DNA from 2 places in the Pseudomonas sp. NPDC090592 genome. Region 2 is predicted to be linked to the other one. Evidence: predicted binding sites of a transcription regulator. Region 2 holds the regulator's gene; the other holds the start of a gene.

Region 1 (7,524 bases), on a different contig from region 2:
CCGCGATGCCTTGTGGCTGACCACCCTGATGGTTGCCGTGCTGGTGGTGCCGAGCCTGCTGGTGGGCCTGGTGGTGGCGATGTTCCAGGCCGCCACGCAGATCAACGAACAGACCCTGAGCTTTCTGCCGCGCCTGCTGGTCATGCTGATTACGCTGATCGTTGCGGGGCCTTGGCTGGTGCAGAAGTTCATGGAGTACATCACCAACCTCTACACCAACATCCCGCAACTGATCGGTTGAGGCGCTGATGCTGGAGCTGACCGACACGCAGATCGGCACCTGGGTTGCCACCTTCATCCTGCCCTTGTTCAGGGTGACTGCGGTATTGATGACCATGCCGATCTTCGGTACCCGCATGCTGCCTGCGCGGGTTCGCCTGTACGTAGCGGTGGCGATCACCGTGGTCATCGTGCCGGCGCTGCCACCGTTGCCCGAATTCGACCCGTTGAGCCTGCGCGGCCTGCTGCTGTGCGCCGAGCAGATCATTGTCGGCGCGCTGTTCGGCCTGGCCTTGCAGTTGCTGTTCCAGGCCTTCGTGATCGCCGGTCAGATCGTCGCGGTGCAGATGGGCATGGCCTTCGCCTCGATGGTAGACCCCGCCAACGGCGTGAACGTCACGGTGATCAGCCAGTTCCTGACCATGCTGGTGAGCGTGCTGTTCCTGCTGATGAACGGCCACCTGGTGGTGTTCGAGGTGCTGACCGAGAGCTTTACCACCTTGCCGGTTGGCAATGCGCTGGTGGTCAACCAGTACTGGGAGCTGGCGGGGCGCCTGGGGTGGGTGTTCGCGGCCGGCTTGCTGTTGATTTTGCCGGTGATTGCCGCCTTGCTGGTGGTGAACATCGCCTTTGGCGTGATGACCCGCGCGGCGCCTCAGTTGAACATCTTCTCCATCGGCTTTCCGCTGACCCTGGTGATGGGCATGCTCATTTTCTGGGTTGGCCTGGCCGATGTGCTGTCCCACTACCAGACATTGGCCAGCGAAGCGCTGCAATGGCTGCGTGAACTGGCGAGGGCGCGCTAAGCATGTCTGAAAGCGAGAGTGGCCAGGACAAGACAGAAGACCCCACCGAGAAGCGCAAGCGCGATGCCCGCGAGAAAGGCGAGATTGCGCGCTCCAAGGAGCTGAACACGGTGGCGGTGACCCTGGCTGGCGCCGGCGGCTTGTTGGCCTTCGGCGGCCACCTGGCCGAGACGCTGCTGGCGTTGATGCACATGAACTTCAGCCTGACCCGCGAGGTGATCGTCGATGAGCGCGCCATGGGGGCTTTTCTGCTGGCCTCGGGAAAGATGGCGATCTGGGCGGTGCAGCCGATCCTCATCCTGCTGTTCGTGATCTCCTTCGTGGCACCCATCGCCTTGGGCGGTTTCCTGTTTTCCGGCAGCCTGCTGGAGCCCAAGTTCAGCCGCATGAACCCGTTGTCTGGGATCAAGCGCATGTTCTCGATGAACAGCCTGACCGAGTTGCTGAAGGCATTGGCCAAGTTCTTCGTCATTCTGGTGGTGGCCGTGGTGGTGCTGATCAACGATCGCCAGGCCTTGCTGTCGATCGCCAACGAACCGCTGGAACAGGCGATCATCCATAGCCTGCAGGTGGTGGGCTGGAGTGCGCTGTGGATGTCGGCCGGGCTGCTGCTGATTGCAGCGGCGGATGTGCCGTTCCAGCTGTACCAGACGCACAAGAAAATGAAGATGACCAAGCAGGAAGTGCGCGACGAATACAAGGACAGCGAGGGTAAGCCCGAGGTCAAGCAGCGTATTCGTCAGTTGCAGCGCGAGATGTCGCAGCGGCGCATGATGGCGGCGGTGCCGCAAGCCGACGTGATCATCACCAACCCGACGCACTATGCGGTGGCCTTGCAGTACGACCCGGAAAAGGGCGGCACGGCGCCGCTGCTGCTGGCCAAGGGTACCGACTTCATGGCCTTGAAGATTCGCGAGATTGGCGTGGAGCACAAGATCCAGATCCTCGAATCGCCGGCGTTGGCGCGGGCGATCTATTACTCCACCGAGCCTGAGCAGGAAATTCCTGCGGGCTTGTATCTGGCGGTGGCGCAGGTATTGGCCTACGTGTTCCAGATCCGTCAGTACCGTGCCGGCAGGGGCAAGCGGCCAGAGCCGCTGAAAGACGACCTGCCGATACCGCCAGACCTGCGCCGCGACAGTTGATGTGTTCGGCGGTGGATTTGCGGCGCCTATGAGATCGAGCGCCGCCCGCGCGGCGCTTCGCGGGGCAAGCCCGCTCCCACATTTGTTGCAACGTGCCGAACCTGTGAGGCCATGGTTGTGAGCCTTGTTGCCATGACTCAATTTCCTGACTGGCGCTGTCGCTGCCCCACCTGTCTTGAGGCATGCACCCAGGCGGGCAACGCCGCTTCCACAGGCATGGCCACGTTGCAACAAATGTGGGAGCGGGCTTGCCCCGCGAAGCGCCGCGCGGGCGGCGCTCGATCTTCCGGGCACCAAAAAATCCAAGGCGAACTCTCAAACTGCAAAGTTGGAAAGCTTCTTGCAATGCCAGCCGCAGATGCCCCTGTGGCGTCAAAGTTTTGCATCAAGAGGACTCGCGGTGGATCGCACTCAGTTAATCAGCAATGCCCGCAACAACCTGGCCGGGCTCGGCCGGGGCAACCTGGGCGTGCCGCTGCTGCTGCTGGTGATGTTGGCAATGATGATGTTGCCGATACCGCCGTTCCTGCTCGACGTGTTCTTTACCTTCAACATCGCCCTGTCGATCGTGGTGCTGCTGGTGTGCGTCTACGCCCTGCGGCCGCTCGACTTCGCCGCATTCCCCACCATCCTGCTGGTGGCCACGCTGCTGCGCCTGGCCCTGAACGTGGCGTCCACCCGGGTGGTCATGCTGCATGGCCAGGAAGGCCACGGCGCTGCCGGCAAGGTGATCCAGGCCTTCGGTGAGGTGGTGATCGGCGGCAACTACGTGGTCGGCGGCGTGGTGTTCGCCATCCTCATGATCATCAACTTCGTGGTGGTGACCAAGGGTGCCGGGCGTATCTCGGAAGTGAGCGCACGCTTCACCCTGGATGCCATGCCCGGCAAGCAGATGGCCATCGACGCCGACCTCAACGCCGGCCTGATCGACCAGGCGCAGGCCAAGCACCGCCGTGCCGAAGTGGCGCAGGAGGCCGAGTTCTACGGCTCGATGGACGGTGCCAGCAAGTTCGTCCGCGGTGACGCCATCGCCGGCCTGCTGATCCTGTTCATCAACCTGATCGGCGGCATGCTGATCGGCATGCTGCAACACGGCATGACCTTCAGCGACGCCGGCAAGGTGTACGCCCTGCTGACCATTGGTGACGGTTTGGTGGCGCAATTGCCATCACTGTTGCTGTCCACCGCAGCGGCGATCATGGTCACCCGCGCCTCGGGCTCCGAGGACATGGGCAAGCTGATCAACCGGCAGATGTTCGATTCGCCCAAGGCGCTGGCGGTGTCCGGTGCGCTGATGATCGTCATGGGCCTGGTACCGGGCATGCCGCACGTGGCCTTCCTCAGCCTCGGCCTACTGGCCGGTGGCGGTGCCTATCTGGTGTGGAAAAAGCAGAACAAGGCCAAACTGGAGGCGCAGCAAGAGGCGCAGCGCCAGCAAGACCTGCTGCCTTCGCCACAGCGCGCGCAAGAGACCAAGGAGCTTGGCTGGGACGATGTGACGCCCATCGACATGATCGGCCTGGAGGTTGGCTACCGCTTGATCCCGCTGGTCGACCGCAACCAGGGCGGCCAGTTGCTGGCGCGGATCAAGGGTGTGCGCAAGAAGCTGTCGCAAGACCTGGGCTTCCTGATGCCCACCGTGCATATTCGCGACAACCTCGACCTGCAGCCCAGCGCCTATCGCCTGACCCTGATGGGGGTGATCCTGGCCGAGGCCGAGATCTACCCGGACCGCGAGCTGGCGATCAACCCGGGGCAGGTGTTCGGTACCCTAAACGGCATTGCCGCACGCGACCCGGCGTTTGGCCTGGAGGCCGTGTGGATCGACGTTGGCCAGCGCTCCCAGGCGCAATCGCTGGGCTACACGGTGGTCGACGCCAGTACCGTGGTGGCCACCCACCTCAACCAGATCTTGCAGAAGCACTGCCACGAGCTGATCGGCCACGAAGAGGTCCAGCAACTGTTGCAGGTGCTGGCCAAGGCATCGCCTAAACTTGCAGAAGAACTGGTGCCAGGTGTCATTTCCTTGTCGGGCCTGCTCAAGGTGCTACAGGCACTGTTGTCGGAACAGGTGCCGGTGCGCGATATTCGCAGTATCGCCGAAGCGATCGCGAATAACGCCGGCAAGAGTCAAGATACCGCCGCGCTGGTGGCGGCAGTGCGCGTCGGATTGTGTCGCGCCATCGTGCAAAGCATTGTCGGTGTTGAGTCCGAGCTGCCTGTGATTACCCTGGAGCCAAGGTTGGAACAGATCTTGCTCAATAGTCTGCAAAGGGCCGGGCAGGGTCAGGAAGATGGTGTTCTTCTGGAGCCCAGCATGGCCGAGAAGCTGCAACGTTCGCTGATCGAAGCGGCCCAGCGCCAGGAAATGCAGGGCCAGCCGGCTATCCTTCTGGTCGCCGGCCCGATCCGCGCCATGCTGTCGCGTTTCGGTCGCCTGGCTGTACCGAATTTGCATGTTCTGGCGTATCAGGAAATACCGGACAACAAGCAAGTCACCATCGTTGCCACCGTGGGCCCTAACGGCTGAGGTAGTGGATAATGCAAGTTAAGCGATTTTTCGCCGCCGATATGCGTCAGGCCATGAAGCTGGTCCGTGATGAGCTGGGCGCCGATGCCGCGATCATTGGCAACCGCCGCATTGCCGGTGGTGTCGAACTGACGGCCGCGCTGGACTACAAGCTGTCCGCCCTGGCCCCGCGTGTGCCCAACGCCGAGCTGGAAGAAGAGCTGCGCAAGACCCATACGCGCATTGCCACTGCCCAGGCCGAGCTGGACCACCGCCAGGACAGCAGCGACAACAACCGCCAATTGTTTGCCGGGCAGTCGTTGACCGCCGCCGAGCCATTGATCGAACCGCACGTCGATGCCCCCGAGGCCGCCGCCGCCCCCGCTGCGGCGCCGGTCGACCCGCGCCTGTTCGATGCCATGCGCTCCGAGCTGTCGGGCCTGCGCGAGCTGCTTGAAGTGCAGCTGGGTTCGCTGGCCTGGACCCAACTGCAGGGCAGCAAACCGCAGCAGGCCAACCTGTGGCGCCGCCTGCAGCGCATCGGCCTGTCCGGGCCGATTGCCCGCGAACTGCTCGACCTGACCAACGAAATCGAAGAGCCTCGCCAGGCCTGGCGCATGCTGCTGGCCCACCTGGCCCGCATGATCGAGATTCCCGAAATCGAGCCGATCGAAGAGGGCGGGGTGATTGCCATGGTCGGCCCGGCCGGCATGGGCAAAACCACTACCTTGGCCAAGCTGGCTGCCCGTTACGTGCTCAAGTACGGCGCACAGAACCTGGCACTGGTGAGCATGGACAGCTTCCGCATTGGCGCCCAGGAGCAGCTCAAGACCCTGGGCCGCATTCTCAACGTGCCGGTGACCTACGTCGACCCGGGCCAGTCGCTGGCTGCAGCGCTGGAGCCGCTGCTGCGCAAGCGTGTGGTGCTGATCGATACCGCCGGCCTGCAGGCCAGCGACCCGGCCCTGCGCATGCAACTGGAAACCCTGGCCGGGCGTGGCATTGCCGCGAAGAATTACCTGGTGCTGGCCACCACCAGCCAGAAGCAGGTGCTGACCGCCGCCTACCACAGCTACAAGCGCTGTGGCCTGGCCGGCTGCATCCTGACCAAACTTGATGAAACGGCAAGCCTCGGTGATGTGCTGAGCCTTGCCATCAGTCATGAACTGCCCGTGGCCTACCTCACCGACGGCCCGCGCATTCCTGACGACCTGCACCTGCCGCGTGGCCACCAGCTGGTCTCCCGTGCGGTCAATGTGCAGCAGCAGGACGAGCCCAGCGAAGAGGCCATGGCCGACATGTTCGCCGATCTCTATCACAACCCACGGCGAGCGGGTTGATCATGAAGCGTGTGCAAAGTAGCTATGCCAAGGGGTACGCAGAATTGCCCCGCGTGTGGCCTGAGTCCCAGCGAGACAAGGTAAATAACAGACATGGGTAGCATGCATCCCGTACAGGTGATCGCCGTGACCGGTGGCAAAGGTGGCGTCGGCAAGACTAACGTTTCAGTGAACTTGTCCCTGGCGCTGGCCGAGCTTGGCCGCAGGGTCATGTTGCTTGACGCCGACCTTGGCCTGGCCAACGTCGACGTGTTGCTGGGCCTCACTCCCAAACGTACCCTGGCCGATGTCATTGAAGGGCGCTGCGAGCTGCGTGACGTGATGCTGCAAGGGCCTGGCGGTGTGCGCATCGTGCCGGCAGCGTCGGGCACCCAGAGCATGGTGCACCTGGCCCCGGCCCAGCATGCCGGGCTGATCCAAGCGTTCAGCGAAATCGGCGACAACCTCGATGTGCTGGTGATCGACACCGCTGCGGGTATCGGTGAGTCGGTCGTCAGCTTTGTTCGCGCCGCCCAGGAAGTGTTGCTGGTGGTGTGCGACGAGCCTACCTCGATCACCGACGCCTACGCCCTGATCAAGCTGCTTAACCGCGACTACGGCATGAACCGTTTCCGCGTGCTGGCCAACATGGCGCAGAGCCCGCAGGAAGGGCGCAACCTGTTCGCCAAGCTGACCAAGGTTACCGACCGGTTCCTTGACGTTGCCCTGCAGTACGTGGGTGCCGTGCCGTACGACGAGTGCGTGCGCAAGGCGGTGCAGAAGCAGCGTGCCGTGTACGAAGCCTTCCCCCGCTCCAAGTGTGCGCTGGCTTTCAAGGCGATTGCCCAGAAGGTTGACAGCTGGCCGCTGCCGGCCAACCCGCGTGGCCACCTGGAGTTCTTCGTCGAGCGCCTGGTGCAACCCACCAGCGCGGGACCCGTGCTATGAACGCGAGCGGCTTCAAGATGTACAGCCGGGCGGCGAAAGACGCCCAGTACGAGCTGATCGAACGCTATGCACCGCTGGTCAAACGCATTGCCTACCACCTGCTGGCGCGTTTGCCAGCCAACGTGCAGGTCGAGGACTTGATCCAGGCCGGCATGATCGGCCTGCTGGAAGTGGCCAACAAGTATGACGCCAGCAAAGGCGCCAGTTTCGAAACCTATGCCGGCATCCGTATCCGCGGCGCCATGCTGGACGAGGTGCGCAAGGGTGACTGGGCGCCGCGCTCGGTGCACCGCAACACCCGCATGGTCAGTGACGCGATGCGTGCCGTTGAAGCCAGAACCGGCCGCGACGCTAAAGATCATGAAGTTGCTGCCGAACTCCAATTGAGTCTCGATGATTACTACGGGATCTTGAACGATACCTTGGGTAGCCGCCTGTTCAGCTTTGACGACCTGTTGCAGGACGGCGAGCACGAAGGGCTGCATGAGGACGGCGCCAGTGGCCATGTGGAACCGGCGCGTGGGCTGGAGGACGAACGCTTCCAGGCTGCCCTGACCGAGGCCATTGCCAACCTGCCG
Region 2 (7,524 bases):
TGCTGGCAGCGAAGCGGGGCAACCATTTGAGCAGGTAGCTGGAAATGTCGTTGTACATGTCTTCGACATCCGGCTGTGCGGCCAGGTACTCGACAACCGGTTGGTCGAGGCCAGAGTGCTCGCGCAGCTCGGGCTTCCAGTAGGGGTTGGGCAGGCAGCGCACATCGAACACCAGGTCGGCATCGACCGGCATGCCGCGCTTGAAGCCGAACGACTCGACCAGGAACGCGGTGCCAGGCTCGGGTTGGTTGAGCAGGCGCAGCTTGATCGAATCACGCAACTGATAAAGGTTGAGGCTGGTGGTGTCGATCTTCAGGTCGGCCAGGTCGGCGATCGGGCCCAGAAGTTCGTTTTCGACGCGGATCGCTTCGGCCAGCGAGCGATTGGCATTGGTCAGTGGATGCCGTCGGCGGGTTTCCGAGAAGCGCTTGAGCAGCATGTCTTCGTCGGCATCCAGGAACAACACATCGCACTGGATGTTGCGCGCACGGGCTTCTTCGAGCAATTCGGGGAAGCGCGTCAGGTGGCTAGGCAGGTTGCGTGCGTCAATCGACACGGCAACCTTCGGTTGCAGCAGTTCGGTGTTGATCAGTGCTTCTTCCGCCAACTGCGGCAGCAGCCCGGCGGGAAGGTTGTCAATGCAGTAGAAACCGTTGTCTTCCAGGACATCGAGGGCGGTGCTCTTGCCGGAGCCGGACCGGCCGCTGACAATGATCAGGCGCATGTTCAGTGCTCGTTCTGTACGTCCAGGACAACCTGGTACAGGGCCTCGTCACTGCTGGCGGCACGCAGGCGATCACGAACCTCTTTGCGATCGAGCATGCTGGCAATCTGGCGCAGCAGTTCCAGGTGTGCATCGGTGGCAGCTTCGGGCACCAACAGGACGAACAGCAGGTCCACGGGTGCGCCATCGATGGCGTCGTAATCGATTGGGGCTTCAAGGTGCAGCAGGGCGCTGACCGGGGAGGTGCAACCTTCAAGCCGGCAGTGCGGGATGGCGATGCCATTGCCGAAACCGGTCGAGCCGAGTTTTTCCCGGGCGACCAGCTTTTCGAAGACGTCTTGCATCTCCAGTTCTGGCACTTGTTCGGCGATGACGGTGGCGACCTTTTCCAGGGCGCGCTTCTTGCTGCCGCCCGGCACGTTCACAAGGGAACGGCCGGGGGTCAGGATGGTTTCAAGTCGGATCATGGATGAGGGGGATCAGCGGGCAGCTGCACCTTGCAGCAGGCTTTGCTGTTTTTCCTTGTGTTTTTTCAGTTGGCGGTCGAGCTTGTCGGCCATGGCGTCGATCGCTGCATACATGTCTTCGTGTTCGGCATTGGCAACCACCTCGCCGCCCGGAATCTGCAGGGTCGCCTCGACCTTCTGCTGCAGCTTCTCGACTTTCAGGATGACCTGCGCGTTGGTGATCTTGTCAAAGTGGCCCTCCACGCGAGTGAGCTTCTCGAGCACGTAATCGCGCAGTGGCTGGGTGACTTCTACATGGTGTCCACTGATGTTGACTTGCATACAGCTTCTCCTTTGTTGCCCGTGCATAAAGAGGCAGGTCTTGCACCTGCCCCACAAACGCTGTGGCACATCTCAGGCGCTACATCAGTCGCTTGCGCTCGCTCGACGGTGCGATGCCGAGGGACTCGCGGTACTTGGCGACGGTGCGACGGGCTACCTGGATGCCTTGTGCCTCCAGTAAACCAGCGATCTTGCTGTCACTCAATGGCTTTTTCTGATTTTCCGCGGCAACCAGTTTCTTGATGATCGCGCGGATCGCTGTGGACGAGCATTCTCCGCCTTCGGAGGTGCTGACGTGGCTGGAGAAAAAGTATTTCAGCTCGTAGATGCCACGCGGTGTGTGCATGTATTTCTGCGTGGTCACCCGCGAAATGGTCGACTCGTGCATGCCTACCGCTTCGGCGATGTCGTGCAGCACCAAGGGCTTCATCGCTTCGTCACCGTGGTCGAGGAAGCCGCGCTGGTGCTCGACGATCTGCGTGGCAACCTTCATCAGGGTTTCGTTGCGGCTTTGCAGGCTCTTGATGAACCAGCGCGCTTCCTGCAACTGGTTGCGCATGAAGGTGTTGTCGGCGCTGGTATCGGCACGGCGGACGAAGCCGGCGTACTGCGGGTTGACGCGCAGGCGCGGGACGGCTTCCTGGTTCAGCTCCACCAGCCAGCGCTCGCTGTCTTTGCGCACGATGACGTCAGGTACCACGTATTCAGGCTCGCTGGACTCGATTTGCGAACCGGGGCGCGGGTTCAGGCTTTGCACCAGCTCGATCACCTGGCGCAGCTCGTCTTCCTTGATTTTCATGCGGCGCATCAGCTGGCTGTAGTCACGGCTGCCGAGCAGGTCGATGAAATCAGTGACCAGGCGCTTGGCTTCGGTCATCCACGGGGTATTGGCGGGCAATTGGCGCAGTTGCAGCAGCAGGCATTCGCCCAGGTTGCGGGCGCCGACGCCGGCTGGCTCGAACTGCTGGATGCGGTGCAGCACCGCTTCGACCTCGTCCAGCTCGATATCCAGCTCCGGGTCGAAACCGGCGCAGATTTCCTCGAGGGTGTCTTCCAGGTAGCCCTGGCCGTTGATGCTGTCGATCAGGGTAACGGCGATCAGGCGGTCGGTGTCGGACATCGGCGCCAGGTTCAGCTGCCACAGCAGGTGGCTTTGCAGGCTCTCGCCGGCCGATGTGCGGGTGGTGAAGTCCCACTCGTCGTCATCGTTGCTCGGCAGGCTGCTGGCGCTGGTCTGGTAGATGTCTTCCCAGGCGGTGTCGACCGGAAGCTCGTTGGGGATGCGCTCGCTCCACTCACCGTCTTCCAGGTTGTCGGCACTGACAGTGCTCTCCTGGAAGCTGTTGTCCTGGACTTCGGCGGCCGGTTTGTTCTCGGCGTTGTCCGCCATCGGGTCGCTGTTGTCGAAGTCCTCGCCGTCTTCCTGACGTTCGAGCATCGGGTTCGACTCCAGCGCTTCCTGGATTTCCTGTTGGAGGTCCAGGGTAGAAAGCTGGAGCAGGCGGATGGCCTGTTGCAACTGCGGTGTCATCGTCAGTTGCTGGCCCATTTTTAGGACGAGCGATGGTTTCATGGCTGGGGCTTAATACCTTGTTCGCCGGCGCGCATGCGCCATCCACTACACGAGGGCGCCAGGGCGCCAGATCAAGCAAGTTTTATGCCTTAAATTGTAGCGTTTGCCTAGAGCACTGTAACAACTTTAGCCCCGGTTTCAGGGCGATCTGCCAGTACTCCAGGCATGTGCCGGGGTCAGAGCCGGAACTCGTGGCCCAGGTAAACCTCTTTCACCAGGTCGTTGGCCAGGATGGTCTCGGCATCGCCTTCAGCGATCAGGCGGCCATCATTGACGATATAGGCGGTTTCGCAAATATCCAGGGTCTCACGCACGTTGTGGTCGGTGATGAGTACACCGATGCCCTTGGCCTTGAGATGGTGGATGATCTGCTTGATGTCGCCGACCGAGATCGGGTCGACACCGGCAAATGGTTCGTCCAGCAGGATGAACTTGGGCGCGGTCGCCAGGGCGCGGGCAATCTCTACGCGGCGGCGTTCACCACCGGAGAGGCTCATGCCGAGGTTATCGCGGATGTGGCTGATGTGGAATTCCTGCAGCAGGCTTTCCAGCTCTTTGCGCCGGCCTTCGCGGTCGAGGTCCTTGCGGGTCTCGAGGATGGCCATGATGTTGTCGGCCACCGACAGCTTGCGGAAGATCGAAGCTTCCTGCGGCAGGTAGCCGATGCCGGCGCGGGCGCGGCCGTGCATGGGCTGGTGGCTGACATCGAGGTTGTCGATGAGCACGCGGCCCTGCTCGGCCTGCACCAGCCCGACAATCATGTAGAAGCAGGTGGTCTTGCCGGCACCGTTGGGGCCGAGCAAGCCGACGATCTGGCCGCTGTCGATCGACAGGCTGACGTCACGTACCACCTGACGCCCCTTGTAGCTCTTGGCCAGGTGCTGGGCTTTGAGGGTTGCCATTTACTCGGCCTTCTTCTTGGGCTGGATCACCATGTCGATACGCTGACGCGGTGAGGTCACGTTGCCACCGCGACCGGCAGTTGCCACCTGGGTCTGGGTGTTGTAGACGATTTTCTCGCCTTCGGTGGTGTTGCCCTCGTTCTCGACCTTGGCACGGTCGGTGAGGATCACCAGGTCTTTCTGCGCCTGATACTGGATAGTCACGCCCCAGCCTTTCATCTTGTCCGGCTTGGCTGCGCTCTGTTGCTGCTCGAAGTAGGCCAGGTTGCCCACCGAGGTCACCACGTCGATATCGCCGGCGGCGGAACGGGTGATGGTCACGGTGTTGCCTTTGATCATCATCGAACCCTGGGTGATGATCACGTCGCCGGTATAGGTAGCCACGCCTTGCTTGTCATCCAGGTGGGCATTGTCCGCCTGGATTCGGATTGGCTGGTCACGGTCATTCGGCAGGGCGAGGGCGCTCGCGCTTCCCAGTGCTGCGCTCAGGCTGAGCAGAAGGGGGAGGGTTTTAACGAGCCTCATACTGTCCTCTTACGTTAGAGAGCAAGTCCATCTTGCCTTCTTTCAAATACGCTTTCATTCCTTTGCCCGTAGTAGTGCCACCGGCGCCGTCGATTCTAACGGCTTGCTCGGTCTGCGCATATTGCTTCTGCGGGAACACAGTCATGCGTGAGCTGGTAATGATGGTTTCGCGCTGCTTTTCGTCAGTGCGGGCAACCCGTACCTTGTCGATCAGCTCGACTTCGGTACCGTCCGGATTGACCTCGGCGCGGGTGCTTTGCACGTGCCACGGGTATTCGGTGCCCCGGTACATGTGCAGGTCCGGCGTGGTCAGCAGGGTGATTTCACTGGCCTTGAGGTGTTCGACCTTGTCGGCAGTCATTTCGTACTGCAGTTTGCCGTCGGGCAGAAACTGCACGCTGTGGGCGTTGATCGCATAGTAGTCGATGGCGCTTTCGTCGACCTGGGCCACCGGCTTGTCGAGGAAGCTTTCCGGGCTGACATTCCAGTAGCCGATCGCCACCAGCAGGGCAGCGATCACTGCGAGCAGCGCAACATTGCGGGCTTTCTTGCTGAACATGGGCAGCCTTACAGGTAATTGGCGTTGGCAGCGTCCAGGGTGCCCTGGGCCTGCATGATCAGTTCGCAGAATTCACGGGCCGCACCTTCGCCGCCGCGTGCCTGGGTCACGCCATGGGCGTGCTGGCGTACGAACGGCGCGGCGTTGGCCACGGCCATTCCCAGTGCCACCCGGCGAATCACCGGCAGGTCCGGCAGGTCGTCGCCCAGGTAGGCCACTTGATCATAGCTTAGGCCCAGTTCGGCGAGCAGGCCGTCAAGCACGACCAATTTGTCCTCACGGCCCTGGAACAGGTGCGGGATACCGAGGTTCTTTGCCCGGCGTTCGACCACCGGGGTCTTGCGCCCGCTGATGATGGCAGTGGTCACGCCCGCGTTCATGAGCATCTTGATGCCCTGGCCGTCGAGGGTGTTGAAGGTCTTGAATTCGCTGCCGTCTTCAAGGAAGTACAGGCGGCCGTCGGTGAGCACGCCATCCACGTCGAACACTGCCAGCTTGATGCGCTTGGCGCGTTGCATGAGGTCCTGATTCATTCCATCGCTCCTTACATTACACCGGCGCGCAGCAGGTCGTGCATGTTCAGGGCACCGGTAGGGCGGTCCTCGCGGTCCACCACCACCAGGGCGCCGATCTTGTGGTCTTCCATGATCTTCAGGGCCTCGGCGGCAAGCATTTCGGCTCGCGCCGTCTTGCCATGCACGGTCATGACCTGGTCGATCAGGGTGGTGTGCACGTCGATGTTGCGGTCCAGGCTGCGGCGCAGGTCGCCGTCGGTGAAGATCCCGGCCAGCTTGCCGTCAGCCTCGACGATCACGGTCATGCCCAAACCTTTTCGGGACATTTCCAGCAGTGCGTCTTTCAGCAGGGTGCCGCGCGGCACCTGGGGCAGCTCTTCGCCGCTGTGCATCACGTTTTCGACCTTCAGCAGCAGGCGTCGGCCCAGGGCGCCGCCCGGGTGCGAGAAGGCAAAGTCCTCGGCGGTGAAGCCGCGGGCCTCGAGCAGGGCGATCGCCAGGCAGTCACCCAGCACCAGCGATGCCGTGGTAGAGGAGGTGGGCGCCAGGTTCAGCGGGCAGGCCTCTTGCTCGACACGGGCGTCGAGGTTGACCTCGGCGGCCTGGGCCAGGGGCGAGTCCGGGTTGCCGGTCAGGCTGATCAGCTTGATGCCCAGGCGCTTGATCAGTGGCAACAGGGTGACGATCTCGGCAGTGCTGCCGGAATTCGACAGGGCAAGGATGACATCATCGCGGGTGATCATGCCCATGTCGCCATGGCTGGCTTCGGCCGGGTGCACGAAAAAGGCTGGTGTGCCGGTGCTGGCCAGGGTGGCGGCGATCTTGTTGCCGATGTGCCCGGATTTGCCCATGCCGACCACGACAACCCGGCCCGTGCAGGCCTGGATCAGTTCGCAGGCCTTGACGAAATTGTCGTCGATGCGTGCCAGCAGGGCCTCTACGGCCTCAAGTTCCAGGCGCAGGGTGCGTTGGGCGGATTGGATCAGCTCGCTGGATTGGCTCATGTCGAAAAAGCAATGCCTGATGAAAAGGCCGCGATTATACGCGCAATGACGAAAACCCTCACGCTTTCGATTGCTGTGGCGAAAGTCAGCAAAGCCTGTCCCGGGGCTGAACGACTGCTTGCATGGCCTTGGGGCGCTGCCGTCAGCGGTGCTATAGTTCGCCGCTATTCGGCCTGCCAGGGGTGCGTGTGCCTTCCTTGCGGAGGCCGGCGTCCACTAGGACGAGGCTGCACTAGCAAGGAGTCTAGATGAGTGTGGATAGCGCCTACGCGGTCGAGTTGAAGGGGGTTACCTTCAAACGCGGTTCGCGCAGCATTTTCAGCAACGTCGACATTCGCATCCCGCGCGGCAAGGTCACCGGCATCATGGGGCCATCGGGTTGCGGCAAGACCACGTTGCTCCGCCTGATGGGCGCGCAACTGCGCCCCTCGAGTGGTGAGGTATGGGTTGCCGGGCAGAACCTGCCGACGCTGTCGCGCAGCGATCTGTTCGACGCCCGCAAGCAGATGGGTGTGCTGTTCCAGAGCGGCGCGCTGTTCACCGACCTTGATGTGTTCGAGAACGTCGCGTTCCCGCTGCGCGTGCATACCCAGCTGTCGGACGAAATGATCCGTGACATCGTGCTGATGAAACTGCAGGCCGTGGGCTTGCGCGGAGCCATCGACCTGATGCCCGACGAGCTGTCTGGCGGCATGAAACGCCGTGTGGCGCTGGCCCGGGCAATCGCCCTGGACCCGCAGATCCTCATGTATGACGAACCGTTCGTCGGCCAGGACCCGATCGCCATGGGCGTACTGGTGCGCCTGATCCGCCTGCTCAACGATGCCCTGGGCATCACCAGCATCGTCGTCTCCCACGACCTGGCCGAAACCGCCAGCATTGCCGACTACATCTACGTGGTGGGGGATGGCCAGGTGCTGGGCCAGGGCACGCC

Evidence for each region. The regulator sigma-54, encoded in region 2, starts transcription at its own class of promoters, with help from an activator protein. The targets are predictions, from matches to a motif close to ANTGGCATNNANNTTGCTNT.
Region 1: flhA (flagellar biosynthesis protein FlhA) is a predicted target of sigma-54. The motif match lies at 2,498-2,517, and genes of this name have one in related genera.

Annotation. Positions count from the first base shown of each region.
Region 1 covers NZ_JBIVXJ010000040.1:7,379-14,902, forward strand. The annotation lists gene fliQ (flagellar biosynthesis protein FliQ) at 1-241, shown strand, start outside; gene fliR (flagellar biosynthetic protein FliR) at 249-1,025, shown strand; gene flhB (flagellar biosynthesis protein FlhB) at 1,028-2,170, shown strand; gene flhA (flagellar biosynthesis protein FlhA) at 2,571-4,700, shown strand; gene flhF (flagellar biosynthesis protein FlhF) at 4,712-6,019, shown strand; gene fleN (flagellar synthesis regulator FleN) at 6,104-6,946, shown strand; gene fliA (RNA polymerase sigma factor FliA) at 6,943-7,524, shown strand, end outside.
Region 2 covers NZ_JBIVXJ010000015.1:100,674-108,197, forward strand. The annotation lists gene rapZ (RNase adapter RapZ) at 1-724, opposite strand, end outside; gene ptsN (PTS IIA-like nitrogen regulatory protein PtsN) at 727-1,191, opposite strand; gene hpf (ribosome hibernation-promoting factor, HPF/YfiA family) at 1,204-1,512, opposite strand; gene ACIQUI_RS15665 (RNA polymerase factor sigma-54) at 1,592-3,085, opposite strand; gene lptB (LPS export ABC transporter ATP-binding protein) at 3,262-3,987, opposite strand; gene lptA (lipopolysaccharide transport periplasmic protein LptA) at 3,988-4,512, opposite strand; gene lptC (LPS export ABC transporter periplasmic protein LptC) at 4,499-5,071, opposite strand; gene ACIQUI_RS15685 (KdsC family phosphatase) at 5,080-5,604, opposite strand; gene ACIQUI_RS15690 (SIS domain-containing protein) at 5,616-6,590, opposite strand; gene ACIQUI_RS15695 (ATP-binding cassette domain-containing protein) at 6,839-7,524, shown strand, end outside.